Regions from separate parts of the Pseudomonas trivialis genome, predicted to be linked through region 1. Evidence: riboswitches for the same ligand, from Rfam matches in the RefSeq annotation. Region 1 holds a riboswitch; the other holds the start of a gene.
What was found. Region 1 has a riboswitch for cobalamin ahead of cobO (cob(I)yrinic acid a,c-diamide adenosyltransferase). Riboswitches for the same ligand answer to the same signal wherever they lie in the genome.

Region 1 (8,540 bases):
AAGCCCATGTTGGCGATGTCGTTGGCGCGCAGGTTGATCTCTGCCGGCGAACCAGCGCCTTCCACCATCACCACCGGGTAGGCTGCGCTCAGGCGCGCGTGGGAGGCCAGCACCGCCTGCATCGCGATGGCTTTGTAATCGTGATAGGCCACCGCGTTCATGCTGGTGACGGCGCGGCCATGGATGATGACCTGGGAGCCGGTATCGCTGTTGGGTTTGAGCAACACCGGGTTCATGTCGGTGTGGGGCGCCAGGCGCGCGGCCTGGGCCTGCACGGCCTGGGCACGGCCGATCTCGCCGCCTTCGGCGGTCACGGCGCTGTTGAGAGCCATGTTCTGCGGCTTGAACGGCGCCACCGCCACACCCTGGCGCACCAGCCAGCGGCACAGCGCGGTCACCAGGGTACTTTTGCCGGCATCGGAGGTGGTGCCCTGCACCATCAGCGTACTCATGCAGTCTCCCGGTAAGCGGCCAGTGCCGTATCGAGGCGCAGCCAGTCGACCTCGGTGTCTGGCAGGCCGAAGCGCAGGCTGCTGTTGTGGGCAAACAGGCGCAGCAGGATGCCGCGCTGGGCCATGAATTCGTGCAGCCGTTCGGCGTGCGTGGTGATCAACCATTGGAACAGAGCGCAGCCGCCCTGAGGTTGAAAGCCGTGGCGCTCGAGCAGGGCAAACAAACGCTGAGCGGCTTCGACACACCGCGCACGCTGGCGCGTATGCCCGTCGCTGTCACGCAGACATGCCTGACCCAGCACGCGCGTCGGCCCGCTGACGGCCCAGGGACCGACCTGCTCGGCGAGCAACTTGAGCAACCGGCGCTCGGCCAGGACAAAGCCCAGCCGCACACCGGCCAGGCCGAAGAACTTGCCGAATGAACGCAGCACGATCAACCCGACCTGATGGGCATGGCCCGCCAGGCTCAGGTGCGGGGTGACGTCCATGAACGCTTCGTCCACCACCAGCCAGCCACCGCGCTGCGCCAGGCGGGCGTGCCAATCGAGCAGGCGTTGCGGGCTCAGGCTCAACCCGGTGGGGTTGTTCGGGTTGACCACCACCAGCACATCGAGGCTGTCGATAAAGAAGTCGACTTCCTGCTCCTGCACTTCGCGCACCACATACCCGGCACGACGCCAGGCCTCGGCGTGTTCGGCATAACACGGCGACAAGACGCCGACCTTGCCGGAGCGACGCAGGCGCGGCAGTAGCTGGATGGCCATCTGGGAACCGGCCACCGGCAACACATGCGCCGCGCCGTAATACTCGCTGGCGGCCAACTCCAGGCCATCGTCGGTTTCCGGCAGGCGCGCCCAGGCCCGCAGCGGGATCTCGGGGATCGGCCATGGCCACGGCGCCAGGCCGCTGGACAGGTCGAGCCACTGATCTTCGGCAATACCGTATTGAATGGCCGCCTTGCGCAGCCGTCCGCCGTGCTCAAGCATAAAATTGCGCCCCCGCGCACAGGATCAGCAGCCACAACCATACGCCGCGCTGCACCAGTTGCCAGCCCCGCTCGATGGCATCGGCATCCGCCGGCGGGCCTTCGCCCAGCGGTGGACGCTGGTGCAGCTCGCCGTGATAAATCGCCGCACCGCCAAGCGCCACGCCCAGCGCGCCCGCGCCGGCCGCCATCACCGGCCCGGCGTTGGGGCTGTCCCAGGTCGGGCCCTGGGTGCGCCAGCACTTGAGCGCCAGGCGGGTCTTGCCCAGCACGGCGTAGGTCAAGGCCACCAGCCGTGCGGGAATATAGTTGAGCACATCGTCAATCCTGGCCGCCGCCCAGCCGAAGCGCTCGAAACGTTCAGTGCGGTAGCCCCACATCGCGTCCAGCGTATTGCTCAGACGATAGAGCACCACGCCCGGCACGCCGGCAACCACAAACCAGAACAGTGCGGCAAATACCGCGTCGCTGCCGTTTTCCAGCACCGATTCGGTGGCGGCGCGGGCGACGTCGGTGGCGTCCAGTTCGGCGGTCTCGCGGCTGACGAGGTAGCTCACCCGTGCGCGCGCCTCAACCAGATCATCACTGCGCAGGGCCTGGGCCACGGGCATCACATGTTCGCCCAGGCTGCGCATGCCCAGGGCGCAGTACAACGCGAGGACCTCCAGCGCCCAGCCAATGTAGGGCGCCCATGACAACGCGGTGGCCAGCAGGGTCAACGGCACCACCGTGATCACCCAGGCGGTCACGCCATGGCTGCGCCAGCCGCGTCCACCGCTGTTGAAGCGTTGCTCGATACGCCCGGCGAAATTGCCAAACGCCACCAGCGGATGCCAGCGCCGGGGCTCACCCAGCAGCGCGTCCAGCGCCACCGCAGCGACGCACAGCAAGGCCACACTCATTGACTCACTCCCCACGCATTTTCATACAGCATGTCACTCAAGGGTTGCGGCTCGCGCCAGCCTTCAAGCTGCAGCATCGGCGCCGGATAAAACTCGGCGACCGGGCCCAGGCACAACACGGCCAGGGGTTTGGCGCCTGGCGGCAAGCCCAGCAGGTCGGCCAGGGCCTGGGGCTCGAACAGCGACACCCAGCCCATGCCCAGCCCTTCCACCCGTGCTGCCAGCCACAGGTTCTGGATCGCGCAGGACAGCGAGGCCATGTCCATTTCCGGCAAGGTGCGACGGCCGAAGATATGCCGCTCACGGTCATCCATCAGCGCCGCCACCAGCACTTCAGCACAGTCATGGATGCCTTCGACCTTGAGCTTCATGAACTGGTCGGAGCACTCCCCCAGGGCCTGGGCGGTGCGCACGCGCTCCTCTTCCACCAGTTGCTGAATCCGCCCGCGCAACGAGCGGTCGCTGATACGGATAAACCGCCACGGCTGCATCAGGCCGACACTGGGGGCCTGGTGTGCGGCCTGGAGCAGGCGCTGCAGTAATTCGGGTGTGACCGTGCCACCGCTGAAGTGACGCATGTCACGGCGTTCGGCGATGGCGCGGTAGACGGCGTCGCGCTCGGCCTGGGGGAATGCGTGGTCGGTCATGGCCCTGTCGCGGGCAAGCCCGCTCCCACCGTTTGATCTGTGAACGCTGTCTTGAGGTCCGGCGCAAAAAGCGCGGCCACCGCCGCCGGATTCGACGGAAAGTAAAAGTGCACATAGGAAGCGGTCATGCGTCCCTGCCGATACACCGCCTCGGCGCCGCGCCCGCCATTGGGGCTCAGGCCACGGGCGATCGGCTGCCACTCGGTGCTGGTCAAGGAGTGGTGATAGGTATGCCCGCGCAACGTGCCCTCCGGCAGCTCGACACTCTGCAGCGCCAGCGCTGCCAGTTTTTTCTGCATCACCGCATCGCCCTGCAACAGGCCCACCAGTTCGGCGCGGGTGCCGTCGACGTCGGTGAGCGAGTCGAGCAGGTACAACATGCCCCCACACTCGGCGAGCAAGGGTTTGTTCGCCGCGTGATGGGCGCGAATGGACGCGAGCATCGAGGTATTGTGCGACAGCGCCTGGTGGTGCAGCTCCGGGTAACCACCGGGCAGGTAGAGGCTGTCGGCCTCAGGCAGCTGGCTATCGTGGAGCGGAGAAAAGAACGTCAGCTCGGCGCCCATCGCCCGCAACAGGTCCAGGCTGGCGCCATAGGTGAAGGCAAACGCTTCGTCCCGAGCAATGGCAATGCGCACGCCGGCGAGCAGCGGCTCGGCCTCGATCATTTCAGGCACGGCAAAGGTCACCGGCGGCGGCACCGCCACTTCGCAACTGCTGCCCAAGGCCTGGGCGGCGGCGTCCAGGCGCGCGTCGAGGTCATTGAGTTCACTGGCCTGCACCAGGCCCAGGTGGCGGCTGGGCAGTTCGATACCGGTCTCGCGGGACAGCGCGCCGTACCAGCGCAGGCCTTCGGTGAGGCTGCCTTCGAGCAGTTGCGCATGGCGCAGGGTACCGACCCGGTTGGCCAGTACGCCAGCGAACGGTAGATCCGGCTGGTAGCGCGCCAGGCCCAGAGCCAGTGCGCCGAAAGTCTGCGCCATGGCGGTGCCGTCGATCACGCCGAGCACCGGCACGCCGAAATGTCGCGCCAGGTCGGCGCTGGAGGGCGTGCCGTCGAACAGGCCCATGACGCCTTCAATCAGAATAAGGTCGGCCTCGCCCGCCGCTTCCCACAACAGGCGACGACTTTCCTGCTCGCCCACCATCCACATGTCCAACTGATACACCGGCGCACCACTGGCGCGCTCGTGGATCATCGGGTCGAGGAAGTCCGGGCCGCACTTGAACACGCGCACCTTGCGCCCAAGGTTGCGGTGCAAGCGTGCCAGGGCGGCAGTCACAGTGGTTTTGCCCTGGCCGGACGCCGGTGCGGCGATCAGAACGGCCGGGCAATGACGGGGCTGATTCAAAGTTCGACGCCCTTCTGAGCCTTGATACCGGCCTGGAATGCGTGCTTGAGCATGCCCATTTCGGTGACGGTATCGCCCATTTCAATCAGCTCGGGCTTGGCGCCACGGCCGGTGACCACCACGTGTTGCATCGGCGGGCGGGCCTGCAGGTCGCTGAGGACCTGATCGAGGTTGAGGTAGCCGTGCTTGAGGGCGATGTTCAGTTCGTCCAGCACCACCAGGCCGATGGAGGGGTCTTGCAGCATCGCCCGGGACACCGCCCAGGCGGCCTCGGCGGCGGCGATGTCGCGCTGGCGGTCCTGGGTTTCCCAGGTGAAGCCTTCGCCCATCACGTGAAAGCGCACCTGCTCGGGGAAACGGCGGAAGAACATCTCTTCGCCGGTGCTGAAACGCCCCTTGATGAACTGCACCACGCCGCACTGCATGCCATGGCCCATGGCGCGGGCCAGCATGCCGAAGGCCGAGCTGCTCTTGCCTTTGCCGTTGCCGGTGAGCACCAGCAGCAAGCCGCACTCATTCGGCGAATTGGCGATGCGCTCGTCGATCACGGCTTTTTTGCGCAGCATGCGCGCCAGATGGCGCTCGTCGCGTTCGGGGGAATCGGTCATGGCAGCTCTCCGTTGGGGCTGGACAAAAACGGCGGGCAGGAAACAAGCGCATACAGACAGCCAAGCATCGCCCACCGTGATGCTGTTGAATGTTCAAGGCCGGTCTCCGGACTCATGAGCGGCGCCTGCACGTATCAAGCGCAGGCAGGCCGGCGGCGCGCCTTCCCATATCGCGCACGATACAGTGGCAAACAGCACCGTTTTGACTCATTTACCGTTGCGGGGGCAGCGCCGGGATCGCGGCAGCACTGTGTACAAGTGCGCTCACTCACCGGCTTCCCTGTTTCACTCTGTCGACGCACGCGCCACGGAGCACCTGGAACAAGCGGCGAAGGTTAGTGGGTTGGGGGTGGAGCGTCAATTAAAGCTGGCCTGGCACTTGAACCATCCCGCGCAGGCAATCCTCTACCCTTACAGGCATTCAGGAGAAAATCATGCATAAAACAAGACTCGCCCTACTCATCATGCTCGCCGGCACCCTCGCCGCCTGCGGTGAAAGCTCGACGTTGCAGGTCTCGGATGGCACCGGGCCGTCGCCCAAATTGCCGCAGCCGAACAAGACGCTGATCCCCACCGTGAACATCGCACCGGCCATCGGCTGGCCTGAAGGCGCCAAGCCGACGGCCGCCGCCGGCACTCAGGTGGCCGCGTTCGCCGAAGGCCTGGACCACCCGCGCTGGCTGTATGTGTTGCCCAATGGCGACGTGCTGGTGGCCGAAACCAACGCGCCGCCCATGCCGGATGATGCCAAGGGTATTCGCGGCTGGGTGATGGAAAAAGTCATGGGCCGCGCCGGCGCTGGCGTGCCGAGCCCGAACCGCATCACTCTGCTGCGCGATGCCGACCATGACGGTGTGGCCGAGACACGCACAGTGTTCCTGGAAAATCTCAACTCGCCATTCGGCATGACCCTGGTGGGCAACGACCTCTACGTGACCGACTCGGACAAACTGCTGCGCTTTGCCTATCAGCCGGGCGAAACCGCGATCAAAACCCAGGGCACAACGGTCGTCGATTTGCCGGGCGGCCCGCTGAACCACCACTGGACAAAAAACGTGGTGGCGAGCAAGGACGGCAGCAAGCTGTACGTGAGTGTCGGCTCCAACAGTAACGTCGGCGAAAACGGCCTGGAAGCCGAACAAGGCCGCGCAGCGATCTGGGAAGTTGACCGCGCCACCGGCCAGCACCGGATTTTCGCCTCAGGCTTGCGCAACCCCAACGGCATGGCCTGGGAACCGCAAAGCGGCAAACTGTGGACGGCAGTCAACGAGCGCGACGAAATCGGCAGCGACCTGGTGCCGGACTACATCACTTCGGTCAAGGATGGCGGCTTTTATGGCTGGCCGTTCAGTTACTACGGTCAGCATGTGGATGTGCGCGTGACGCCGCAGCACCCGGAGCTTGTCGCCAAGGCCATTGCGCCGGACTACGCCGTGGGCCCGCATACCGCTTCACTGGGCCTGACCTTTGCCGAAGGCAGTAAACTCCCGGCGCCATTCAGCAACGGCGCGTTCATCGGCCAGCACGGCTCGTGGAACCGCAAGCCGCACAGTGGCTACAAGGTGATCTTCGTGCCGTTCGAAGGCGGGCAACCCAAGGGGCAGCCGGTGGACGTGCTGACCGGCTTCCTCGACAAGGACGAGAAAGCCATGGGCCGGCCGGTGGGCGTGGTGATCGATCAGCAGGGGGATCTGCTGGTGGCTGATGATGTGGGGAATAAGGTGTGGCGAGTTTCAGCAGCTAAATAAACGCCACAAAAAAGGTGAGAGGGGGTTTGCTCCCGATAGCAGTGGGTCAGTCAATAAGTTCCTGGACTGAAGCACCGTCATCGGGAGCAAGCCCCCTCCCACATGTGGATCCTGGTTTCAGCGTTAAGGATTGCGCGCCAGATGCTCGGCCGGCAATACGCGCTTGGCGCTCAGGTACGCATTCTGCCAATACGCCTTGGACAGGGTATCCAGCTTCACTGTGCCGCCGGTTTGTGGCGCGTGCACGAAACGACCTTCACCCACGTAGATGCCCGCATGGCTGACGCGGGAACCGCCGCCGGTGGCGAAGAACAGCAAATCACCGGTCTGCAGGTTCTGCTCACTCACATCCTGGGCGCGCATCACGATCAGTTCGCGGGTAGTACGCGGCAGGGAAATACCGGCCGCATCACGATAGACGAACCCGATCAGGCCACTGCAATCGAATCCCGAGTCCGGCGTATTACCGCCCCAGCGATAGGGTGTGCCAACCAGGCCGAGTGCACGGAAAAGCACGTCTTCGGCCGCAGGCGAGAAACTCTGGGTGGCAGCGTAGTTGAACACCGGCTTGGGCTTGACGGCGACAGGCGCCGGCGGCGGTGGACGGCTTGCGCAGGCGCTGAGCAGCGCGGCGCAAACAAGAAGCATGAGGCGGGCCGAGGTCGACATGGGCAGAACAATCCTGGTCTGGATGCGGCTTTCGCTGCCGTACGCTGAAAACCAGAACGCGCAAGCAAAGCTCGCGCGAACGGATTACAACAATGTCCAGGGATTCTAGCGCTTACGCGTCAAACTTCAAGTATCACTTTAACTTTACTTACTGGCGGTCACTGTGGACGGGGCCATGGCCAGTGCGCGCTTGGCTTCAATGAAGGTCTTGCTCCAGTAGCTGTCGCCCAGGCTGTCGACTCGAACACCGCCACTGCGACGGCTGCTGGAGTGGATAAACTGGTTATCGCCCAGGTAGATACCGGCGTGGCTGACACGACCACGGCCCGCTGTACTGAAGAAAAGCAGATCGCCAGGCTTGAGGTTGTTGCGTGCGACCAACGGTGCTTTCACGTTGATCATTTCGCGCGTCGAGCGTGGCAGATTCATGCCCGCCTCTTCACGAAACAGATAACCGATGAAACCGCTGCAATCGAAGCCGGCTTCAGAGGTACCGCCGAAACGGTAACGGGTACCGATCAGCGACATGCCGCGTTCCAGGATGCTGTCGGCCAGCACCGGAAGCTGGTAAGGCTTGCTGCCGGAGAAATCGGTCAGCTCTTTTTCGGTTGCCAGCTCTTCTTCGTAAACAGAAGCAGACTGAGCAGCAACGAATTTTGCCTGGCTTTGAACCTGTGGTTTTTGCTGGACAGCCACTTGCTGGGGCTGGGAGGCGCAACCAAACAACAGGGTGACAAGTGCGAGAGGCACGAGGGGTGCGAAGCGATTTAGCATGGGCACGACCGTGGCTGGTATGTAAAGAAGCCGAGACTATGCCCGCTATCGGATCGATTTGCAAATTCAATCGAGGTCTATGTGACTTGGCGATTGGACTGCGCCATCTAAGCCGTAATTCCATTTAATGAGCAAAATGCGTAGCCGGCGAGGCTAAAACGCAGGATTTCTGGCGCCTGAAAAATGCCGAACCGTTGCGAATCAACCGGTTACCAGCCCAACGTCTCTTTGAGAAAAGGGATCGTCAATTTTCTTTGTGCCTGCAGGGAGGCCTGGTCAAGTTGTTCGAGCAAATCGAACAACGCGCTCATGCTGCGGGTGCCACGGGTGAGAATAAAATGCCCGACTTCGTCGGTAAGGTGCAGGCCGCGACGGGATGCGCGTAATTGCAGGGCCCGCAATT
Region 2 (8,540 bases), 1.6 Mb from region 1:
GGGCACACCGAGCATTAGCGAGGTGCCGAGTGTTGGGGCGAAGGCTTTTTGGTTACTTTTGTGCCTTTACAAAAGTGACCCGCTGTAAGAGCGGAACCTTAAGTCGCCGTTACCGCAGAAACGGACATGTACACCGAAAATCGCCTTCGCGGGCAAGCCCGCTCCCACAGGGGGACCTGCGCTTAACTGCCTGCATTAGGGCAAGCCCCGCACCCACAGGACCCGCTCGCCACAGGTTGAAACGGCTTACACAGGATGCTCTGCAGCGCTACCTGGCATCGATATGCTGATAATCCAGGTTCAATCCGTCTGCCAGCTGTTGCGCCCTTCCCAGCCGGATCGGGCCGCGTTCGATATCCACCAGCAGGCCCGGGCAGTCGAGTTGGGGCAGTTGATCGATGGCCTTGAGTCGGCCATCCGTGATGATCAACAGGCGTTGCTGCTCAGTGGGATGACGTTTGCGCCGCACCTGCAGCCACTGCGCGGCCTCGCTCAACGCCGCGAGCAAGGGCGTGCCGCCGCCGGCGCCCAGTTGCGCCAGCCAGTCTGCCAGGCCCTTGGCGGCTTTCAGGCCTTGAACCTGCCACTGCGGCGATGACCCGCTGGCGGTCAGCAAGGCCATGCGCGCCCGTTGCCGGTAAGCGTCATCGAACAGCTGCGCGAGCAGGCCCTTGGCATCGGTCAGTGCGCTGTGCCGCCGAGTGGAGGCCGAGGCGTCGACGATCACCAGCCACAGCTCATGGGCCGCACGATTGCGCTGCTGGAAGCGTAAATCCTCACGCGAGTGTGGGCGCCCGCCGAGCAAGGTGCCCGGCCAGTTGACGGTGCCCTGCTCTGCGTCGCGCGCCTTGCCGTGCCTGCCGCTGGTGACTCTGCCCGCTCGGGGCCGTGCATCCGCCCCCCGGTCAGGTCGAGGGCGGATGCCTAGGGCTTTTTTGGCCAGGCGGGCACTTCCCGGCGCGCGCCGGTGGGCAGTGCCGGTGCGGGCAGGTCGCCCCACTGGCCCTGGCCCGGCGAGGTGTCGGACGGCTGCGCAGACTGGCCTTGATCGGGCGGGCTCGCCGGCGGGGATTGCTCCTGGCGGCGATGACGCAAGGCAAATTCGGCCACGGCCTGGATGTCTTCCTCGGCGATGGCATCAGCGCCGCGCCAGGCTGCATGGGCACGGGCGCCGCGCAGCCAGACCAGGTCGGCGCGCAGGCCGTCGACACCGGCGGCAAAGCAGCGCTCGGTAATTTGCGTCAGCGCCTCGTCATCCAGGGCAATACGCTCAAGCCGCGCACGCGCCTGGGTGCAACGCGCGCGCAAGGCGGCCTGAGGCTCGGCCCATTGCGCGCAGAAGGCAGCGGGGTCGCTGTCGAAATCCAGGCGGCGGCGGATGATCTGCCCACGCTCGGCCGGCAAGGTGTAGCCGCTCAACGCCACGTTGAACCCGAAGCGGTCGAGCAACTGCGGGCGCAACTCACCCTCCTCCGGGTTCATGGTGCCGATCAACACGAAGCGCGCCGCATGCCGGTGGGAAATGCCGTCGCGCTCGACCAGGTTGGTGCCGCTGGCGGCAACGTCCAGCAGCAGGTCGACCAGATGGTCGGGCAGCAGGTTGACTTCATCCACATACAGCACACCGCCATCGGCCTTGACCAACACGCCGGGGGAAAACTGCGCGCGGCCTTCGCCCAGCGCCGCGTCAAGGTCGAGGGTGCCGACCAGCCGCTCTTCGGTGGCGCCCAGGGGCAAGGTGACGAACTGCCCGCTGGCGAGCAGGTCCGCCAGGCCACGGGCCAGGGTCGACTTGGCCATGCCGCGCGGGCCTTCGATCAGCACACCGCCGATCTTCGGATCGATGGCAGCCAGGCACAGCGCCAGTTTCAGCTCGTCGGCGCCGACGACGGCGGACAGCGGGAAATGTGGAATATCGGTCATACCGGTTCTCTTTAAATTCTGCCACTTATTGTGGCGATCGCTCATCAGCTGTCTTCTTCTATATCGAGCAACAGGTTTTCCAGCGCTTCACGGTAGGCGCCCGGCGCTTGCCACTGGCCGCGCTGCTGGGCTTCGAGCATGCGTTCGGTCATGTCACGCAACGCCGCCGGGTTGTGCTGTTGCACGAAGGCGCGGGTGTCCGGGTCGAGCAGGTAGGCGTCGGCGAGCAAGGCGTATTGGTGATCGTCGATCAGCTCGGTGGTGGCGTCGAAGGCGAACAGGTTGTCCACGGTCGCGGCCATCTCGAACGCGCCTTTATAGCCATGGCGCTTCACGCCGTCGATCCACTTGGGGTTGGCTGCACGGGAGCGAATCACCCGGTTGAGTTCTTCCTTCAGCGTCCGTATTTTCGGCAGGTCCGGCTGGCTGTGGTCGCCATGGTAGCTGGCGGCCTTGTCGCCGCTCAGGGTTTCCACGGCGGCGAGCATGCCGCCCTGGAATTGGTAGTAGTCGTTGGAATCGAGCAGGTCGTGCTCGCGATTGTCCTGGTTCTGCACCACCGCCTGCACTTGGCTCAAGCGCCGCGCGAAAGGCTCGCGGGCCTCGGTGCCTTCATCGGCACCGCCGTAGGCGTAGCCGCCCCAATTGAGGTAGACCTCGGCCAGGTCCTCGCGGCTCTGCCACAGGCGCCCGTCAATGGCGCCCTGCACACCGGCACCGTAAGCGCCCGGTTTGGCGCCGAAGATGCGCCAGCCCGCCTGTTTTGCCGCCGCGTCTTCGTCCAGGCCGGCCATGCGCAGAGCCTCGCGCTCACTGCGCACCTTGGCCGCCAGCGGGTTCATGTCATCCGGCTCATCCAGCGCCGCCACCGCCTGCACCGCCGCATCGAACAGGCGGATCAGGTTGGCGAAGGCGTCGCGGAAGAACCCGGACACGCGCAGCGTCACGTCCACGCGCGGGCGGTCGAGCAGGCTGATCGGCAGGATCTCGAAATCGTCCACGCGCTGACTGCCGGTGGCCCACACCGGACGCACGCCCATCAACGCCATGGCCTGGGCGATGTCATCGCCGCCGGTGCGCATGGTGGCGGTGCCCCACACCGACAGGCCGAGCTGGCGCAGGTGGTCGCCGTGGTCCTGCAAGTGCCGCTCAAGGATCAGGTTGGCCGACTGGAAACCGATGCGCCAGGCGGTGGTGGTCGGCAGGTTGCGTACGTCCACGCTGAAAAAGTTGCGCCCGGTGGGCAGCACGTCGAGACGCCCACGGCTCGGCGCACCACTTGGCCCCGCCGGCACGAAGCGGCCACTCAAGGCATCCAGCAAACCGCGCATTTCCGCCGGGCCACAGGCGTCCAGGCGCGGCGCGACGATAATGCGCAAATGCTCGATCACCGCTTTCACGTCCTCCCAGCCTGGCGCCTCAAGCTGCTCCAGCGGGCCTTCGAGCGCCTGCTCGATCAAGCGCGCCGCGTACAGCTCCAGACGTTCGCGGGTGTCACCGGCGGTGCGCCAACGCTGTGGATCGATGCGCTGCAACACGTCGGGGCGCGGGCCGCTCCACGGCTCGGCCAACGCGCAGTCCAGCGGGTCGAAACCCAGCGCGAATGCCTTGGCCAACACGCGCAGCAGACTCGATTGCGCGCCGCGACCGTCGTCACGCGGAATGCGCAGCAACGCCAGCAACGTGTCGATGCGCAGGCGGCCTTGGGGCGACTCACCAAAGATATGCAGGCCGTCGCGGATCTGCGACTCCTTGAGATCGCACAGGTAGGTGTCAAGGCGCGGCAGCCACACGGCCGCCTCGGCGTCGCTGTCCAGCGCCAGCTCCTGGTCGATCCGGGTTTCGCGCACCAGCGCGAGGATGTCCTTTTGCAGCGCCAGCGCGCGCCGCGGGTCGAGCAACTGCGCTTCGTAATACTCGTCCGCCAGCAGCTCGAGGTTGCGCAACGGGCCGTAGGTTTCGGCGCGGGTCAGCGGCGGCATCAGGTGGTCGATGATCACCGCCTGGGTCCGCCGCTTGGCCTGGGCGCCCTCACCCGGATCGTTGACGATGAATGGATAGATATTCGGCAACGGCCCGAGCAATGCGTCCGGCCAGCAGTTTTCCGACAGGCCCACGCCCTTGCCCGGCAGCCATTCGAGGTTGCCGTGCTTGCCGACGTGAATCACGCCGTGAGCGCCATAGGTGTGGCGCAGCCAGAAGTAGAACGCCAGGTAACCGTGGGGCGGCACCAGATCGGGGTCGTGGTACACGGCGCTGGCGTCCACCTGATAACCCCGCGCCGGCTGGATGCCGACGAAGGTCAGGCCCAGGCGTAACCCGGCGATCATCAGGCGGCCATCGCGGCACATCGGATCATTCTGCGGCGCGCCCCAGCGCTCAAGCACCGCCTGCTGATTGGCGGCGGGCAGGCGCGCAAACATCGCCGCGTAGTCGTCCAGGCCCAGGCTCTGGTGGCAGGGCCGCAGGTCGAGGCTGTCGAGGTCGTTGGTGACGCCGCCGAGCAACTCGTGGATCAACGCCGTGCCGCTTTCCGGCAACGCGTCCGGCAGCGGATAACCTTCGGCCTGCAGGGCACGCAGGATATTCAGCGCGGCGGCCGGAGTGTCCAGGCCCACGCCATTGCCGATGCGGCCGTCGCGGGTCGGGTAGTTGGCGAGGATCAGCGCGATGCGTTTGTCGCCGTTGGGCACCCGCGCCAGTTCGACCCAGCGTCGCGCCAGCTCGGCGACGAAGTCCATGCGCTCGGGCGCGGCGCGGTAGCACACCACGTCCGACTGGCTGCGCTCGCTGCGCCAGGCCAGGTCCTTGAAGCTGATGGGCCTGCTGATGATGCGCCCGTCCAGCTCCGGCAAGGCGATATGCATCGCCAGGTCGCGCGGGCCGAGACCCTGTGCGCTGGCTTCCCAGCCGGGCTGGTTGTCTTGCGCGCAGATCGCCTGGATCACCGGGATATTGCGACGAAACGGGCGCAGATGCGGTGCTTCGGGGCTGGACTGGGCAAATCCGGTGGTGTTGAGGATCACCGCCGCCTGTACTTCGTCGAGCAGGTCCTCGACCACCGCGAGGCAGCCGGGCTCTTTGAGGCTGGCCACCGCCATCGGCAGCGGGTTGAGGCCCGCCGCCTGCAAGCGTTGACAGAACACGTCGATAAAACCGGTGTTGGCCGCCTGCAAATGCGAGCGGTAGAACAGTACCGCTGCGACCGGCAGATCAGCGCGCCACGCTGCCTGCCAGTCCTGCAGCGCGGCATTGGCGTTATGCGGGTGATAAATGGCAGTCCGCGGCAGGGTCTGCGGCTCGGCCCACCCATAGTCGCGGCCCAGGTATCCCGAAGCCAGGCAGCGATAGAAATTCAGTGCATTGCCCAAACCGCCCTGGCGCAGGAAGTGCCACAGACGGTCGCGCTCCTGCACTCCGACGGTGCTCAGGCTGCCCAGCTCCGGGTCCGGGCGGTCGCACCCCGGCACCAGAATCAGCTGCACGCCGCGCTCGGCCAATGCCACCAGGCGCTCGACGCCATAGCGCCAATAGCCGATGCCGCCATGCAGCGAGATCAGGATCACCTTGGCGTGGCGCAGCACCTGGTCCACGTAGAGGTCGACCGAGGCGTGGTTCTGCACCTGCATCGGGTTGGCCAGGCGCAGGCTGGGGTAGTCGTCGGGCAACTGCCGGGCCGCTTCGGCCAGCAGTGCCAGGCTCGAGTCGCCGCTGCACAGGATCACCAGTTCAGCGGGGGTCTGTCCAAGGTCGGCAATATTGTCGTCCGAGACGAAACCACCGGGCTGGGTCCTTAGCAGGTGCATGGATTAAACGCTGAGCGCGGCGCGCAGTTGCGCTTCGAGGCCAACGGCGTCCAGTTCCTGGCCAATCAGCACGAGGCGCGTGATGCGCGCTTCGTCGGCACCCCAGGCGCGGTCGAAGTGCTTGTCAAAGCGGGTACCCACGCCCTGGATCAGCAGGCGCATAGGTTTGTTGGGAATGGCGGCAAAACCCTTGATACGCAGGATGCCGTGCTGCACCACCAACTGGGTCAGGGCGTCGAGCAGCAGGGCTTCGTCGGCTTGCGGCAGGTCGATGGAGATGGAGTCGAAGGCGTCGTGATCGTGGTCGTCTTCACCTTCGTGGTGCGCATCGTGATGGCTGTGGCGCGCGTCGATGTGTTCTTCGGAGCCGGCGCCCAGGCCGATCAGTACGTCCAACGGCACACGGCCGCTGCTGGCTTCGATGACCTTGACCGCCGGCGGCAGCTCTTCGGCGACTTCCAGACGCACGCGGGCCAGGTCTTCGGGGCTGATCAGGTCGGCCTTGTTGAGGATCACCAGGTCGGCGCTGGCCAGTTGGTCGGCGAACAGTTCGTGCAGCGGCGATTCGTGATCCAGGTTCGGGTCGAGCTTGCGCTGGGCATCGACCTGGTCCGGGAAGGCGGCAAAGGTGCCGGCGGCCACGGCCGGGCTGTCGACCACGGTGATTACCGCGTCCACGGTGCAGGCGCTGCGGATTTCCGGCCATTGGAAGGCCTGCACCAAGGGTTTTGGCAGGGCCAGGCCCGAGGTTTCAATAAGGATATGGTCAAGGTCGCCGCGACGGGCAACCAGTTCGCGCATCACCGGGAAGAACTCTTCCTGCACGGTGCAGCACAGGCAGCCGTTGGCCAGTTCATACACGCGGCCGTTGGCTTCTTCCTCGGTGCAACCGATGGAGCACTGTTTGAGGATTTCACCGTCGATGCCCAGCTCGCCGAACTCGTTGACGATCACCGCAATGCGGCGGCCCTGGGCGTTGTCGAGCATGTGGCGCAACAGGGTGGTCTTGCCCGAGCCGAGGAAGCCGGTGACGATGGTGACGGGAAGTTTGGCCAGTGTTTTCATCGGATGCCCTTTGGGGCGGGCATACGGGACGAGTGGCCCTGCGACGGCGCGCAGCAGCGGATTTCGTCACCGGATCACCCCGCCCGGTTTAATTGGAAAATCGGTTGCGAGGCAGGTCTCCTGGCTTGGGGCTTGCGGGTCTTGCGACCGGCGCCAACTGCGCCTTCCCGCCGGATCGGCAGTGGCGTGGCAGTCAGCAGAACCCTTCACAGTTGCGGGGGCAGCCGCGGCTTGAACCGCGTTCCCTTCTTAGCTTCGGCCTGGGCCGAAGAACCTCGAACCCGCAAGGCTACGCAGTGCATGGCAAGCGGTCAATGTCGGAAACCCGGGACCCGCACGCCGATCTACACATAGCGATGTTTGATGGGCACATCCGTCACGATGTCGGCGAGCGCGATGCGCCCCTGGCTTTCAACGTAGAAATCAATTTCGCCATTGCCTGTCAGGTCAAGCACCAGCCACGACTCGTTTTTTTGCGGATCGTAGCCCAGCCCCGCCTCCCCTGGTCGGCCGGAAAGCCGGTTGACGAAAGTGAGGTCGTGGAGGCCATGCTTGCGCAGCAATCCGGAAATATCGATTTTATCCTGGCCGGTGACGAAGTCCGTCAACAGGTCGGTGCTGCGTAACGTCGAATCGGTGGCGGTGTCGTACACGAAGGTATCGCGGCCTGCGCCGCCCTGCAGACGATCGGCGCCGCCACCGCCTTCAAGCCGGTTGTCGGCGGCGTTGCCGGTCAACACATCGTTGCCGGAACCGCCGATAGCGTTCTCCACGGTAACGTCCCTGGCGATGGAGACATTGCCCTTCTTCCCGCCGACATTGGAGAAGGTTTCAGCATTCAGATTGATCACCTGATTCTGGTAATAGCCGGAGAAATCCAGCGTATCGTTACCGCCGCCGTCCCAGACGCAGAAAACGGCGCCGTCCCGCGGGGATACCAGTGAAAGATCGTCTCGCCGGGTATTGGAATTGAAGCCGTAGGTGGTATCCGTGTTACGGGTCTTGTAATTGGCGCCGTAGGCCTTTTGGGCCCAGGCAATGTCAGTCATCAACGGTGCCGAGGCGTACTCGCCCTGGTGATCATGATCCGTATTGCTCGCTTCGAAATAGCTCATGACCGAGTAGGCCCGGCTGTCCTCTGCAAAAACGGCATGCTCTGTGTAGTTGCTCGGGCCCCGCGACGCGTCGTAGTCACCGGTATGGGCAGCGCCCAGCAAGTGGCCGATTTCGTGGGTCAGCGTTTGGCGCCCATAGCCGTTTACGGAGGGCGCGCGATTGACCCAGTGGCTTGAGTTCAGGCGCACCCGCCCAGAAGTTTCGGAAAACATGGCATCGGCAAAGGTTGTCTCCGAGCTATTGACGAAACGTAACAGGGCCTCGGGCGCAACGGCGTCTTCCTCGAACTCGATATTTGCAATATCAGACCAGGACTGCATTGAAAGACGGGCCTGTTCCTGTTGCGTTTTATTGAACCTGGTTTCCACCGGATCAATGTCGCGGAACGTATAACCCACGCGCAGTAACTTATCGCCATTAAGATCCTGCAATCTGCGCTGCCTTCGATCAATCTGGTCTGCAGCTTGGCGGGTGGCCCAGGACGGTTTGCTGGAAACCGCATGATAATGCGCCTTGCCCTGCGGGCCAGCGGATTCAGCACTCGGGTTTATAATATGTTGATTAACAATTGGCGCATTAAAACTGGCACGAGATATAACAGACATAAAAAACCTTATTAACTTAATGGAC

Region 2: linked by a shared signal. The riboswitch ahead of cobW (cobalamin biosynthesis protein CobW) and the one ahead of cobO (cob(I)yrinic acid a,c-diamide adenosyltransferase) in region 1 are both predicted to bind cobalamin.

What each region holds. Positions count from the first base shown of each region.
Region 1 covers NZ_CP142151.1:3,855,260-3,863,799, forward strand. Annotated here, with positions in the region: gene VRB54_RS16785 (cobyric acid synthase) at 1-452, opposite strand, end outside; gene cobD (threonine-phosphate decarboxylase CobD) at 449-1,438, opposite strand; gene cbiB (adenosylcobinamide-phosphate synthase CbiB) at 1,431-2,339, opposite strand; gene bluB (5,6-dimethylbenzimidazole synthase) at 2,336-2,986, opposite strand; gene VRB54_RS16805 (cobyrinate a,c-diamide synthase) at 2,983-4,338, opposite strand; gene cobO (cob(I)yrinic acid a,c-diamide adenosyltransferase) at 4,335-4,946, opposite strand; cobalamin riboswitch at 5,027-5,281, opposite strand; gene VRB54_RS16815 (sorbosone dehydrogenase family protein) at 5,381-6,694, shown strand; gene VRB54_RS16820 (C40 family peptidase) at 6,818-7,363, opposite strand; gene VRB54_RS16825 (C40 family peptidase) at 7,508-8,137, opposite strand; gene hda (DnaA regulatory inactivator Hda) at 8,347-8,540, opposite strand, start outside.
Region 2 covers NZ_CP142151.1:2,206,953-2,215,492, reverse strand. Annotated here, with positions in the region: gene VRB54_RS09940 (vWA domain-containing protein) at 269-922, opposite strand; gene VRB54_RS09935 (ATP-binding protein) at 925-1,923, opposite strand; gene cobN (cobaltochelatase subunit CobN) at 1,968-5,729, opposite strand; gene cobW (cobalamin biosynthesis protein CobW) at 5,733-6,794, opposite strand; cobalamin riboswitch at 6,888-7,087, opposite strand; gene VRB54_RS09920 (M10 family metallopeptidase C-terminal domain-containing protein) at 7,139-8,540, opposite strand, start outside.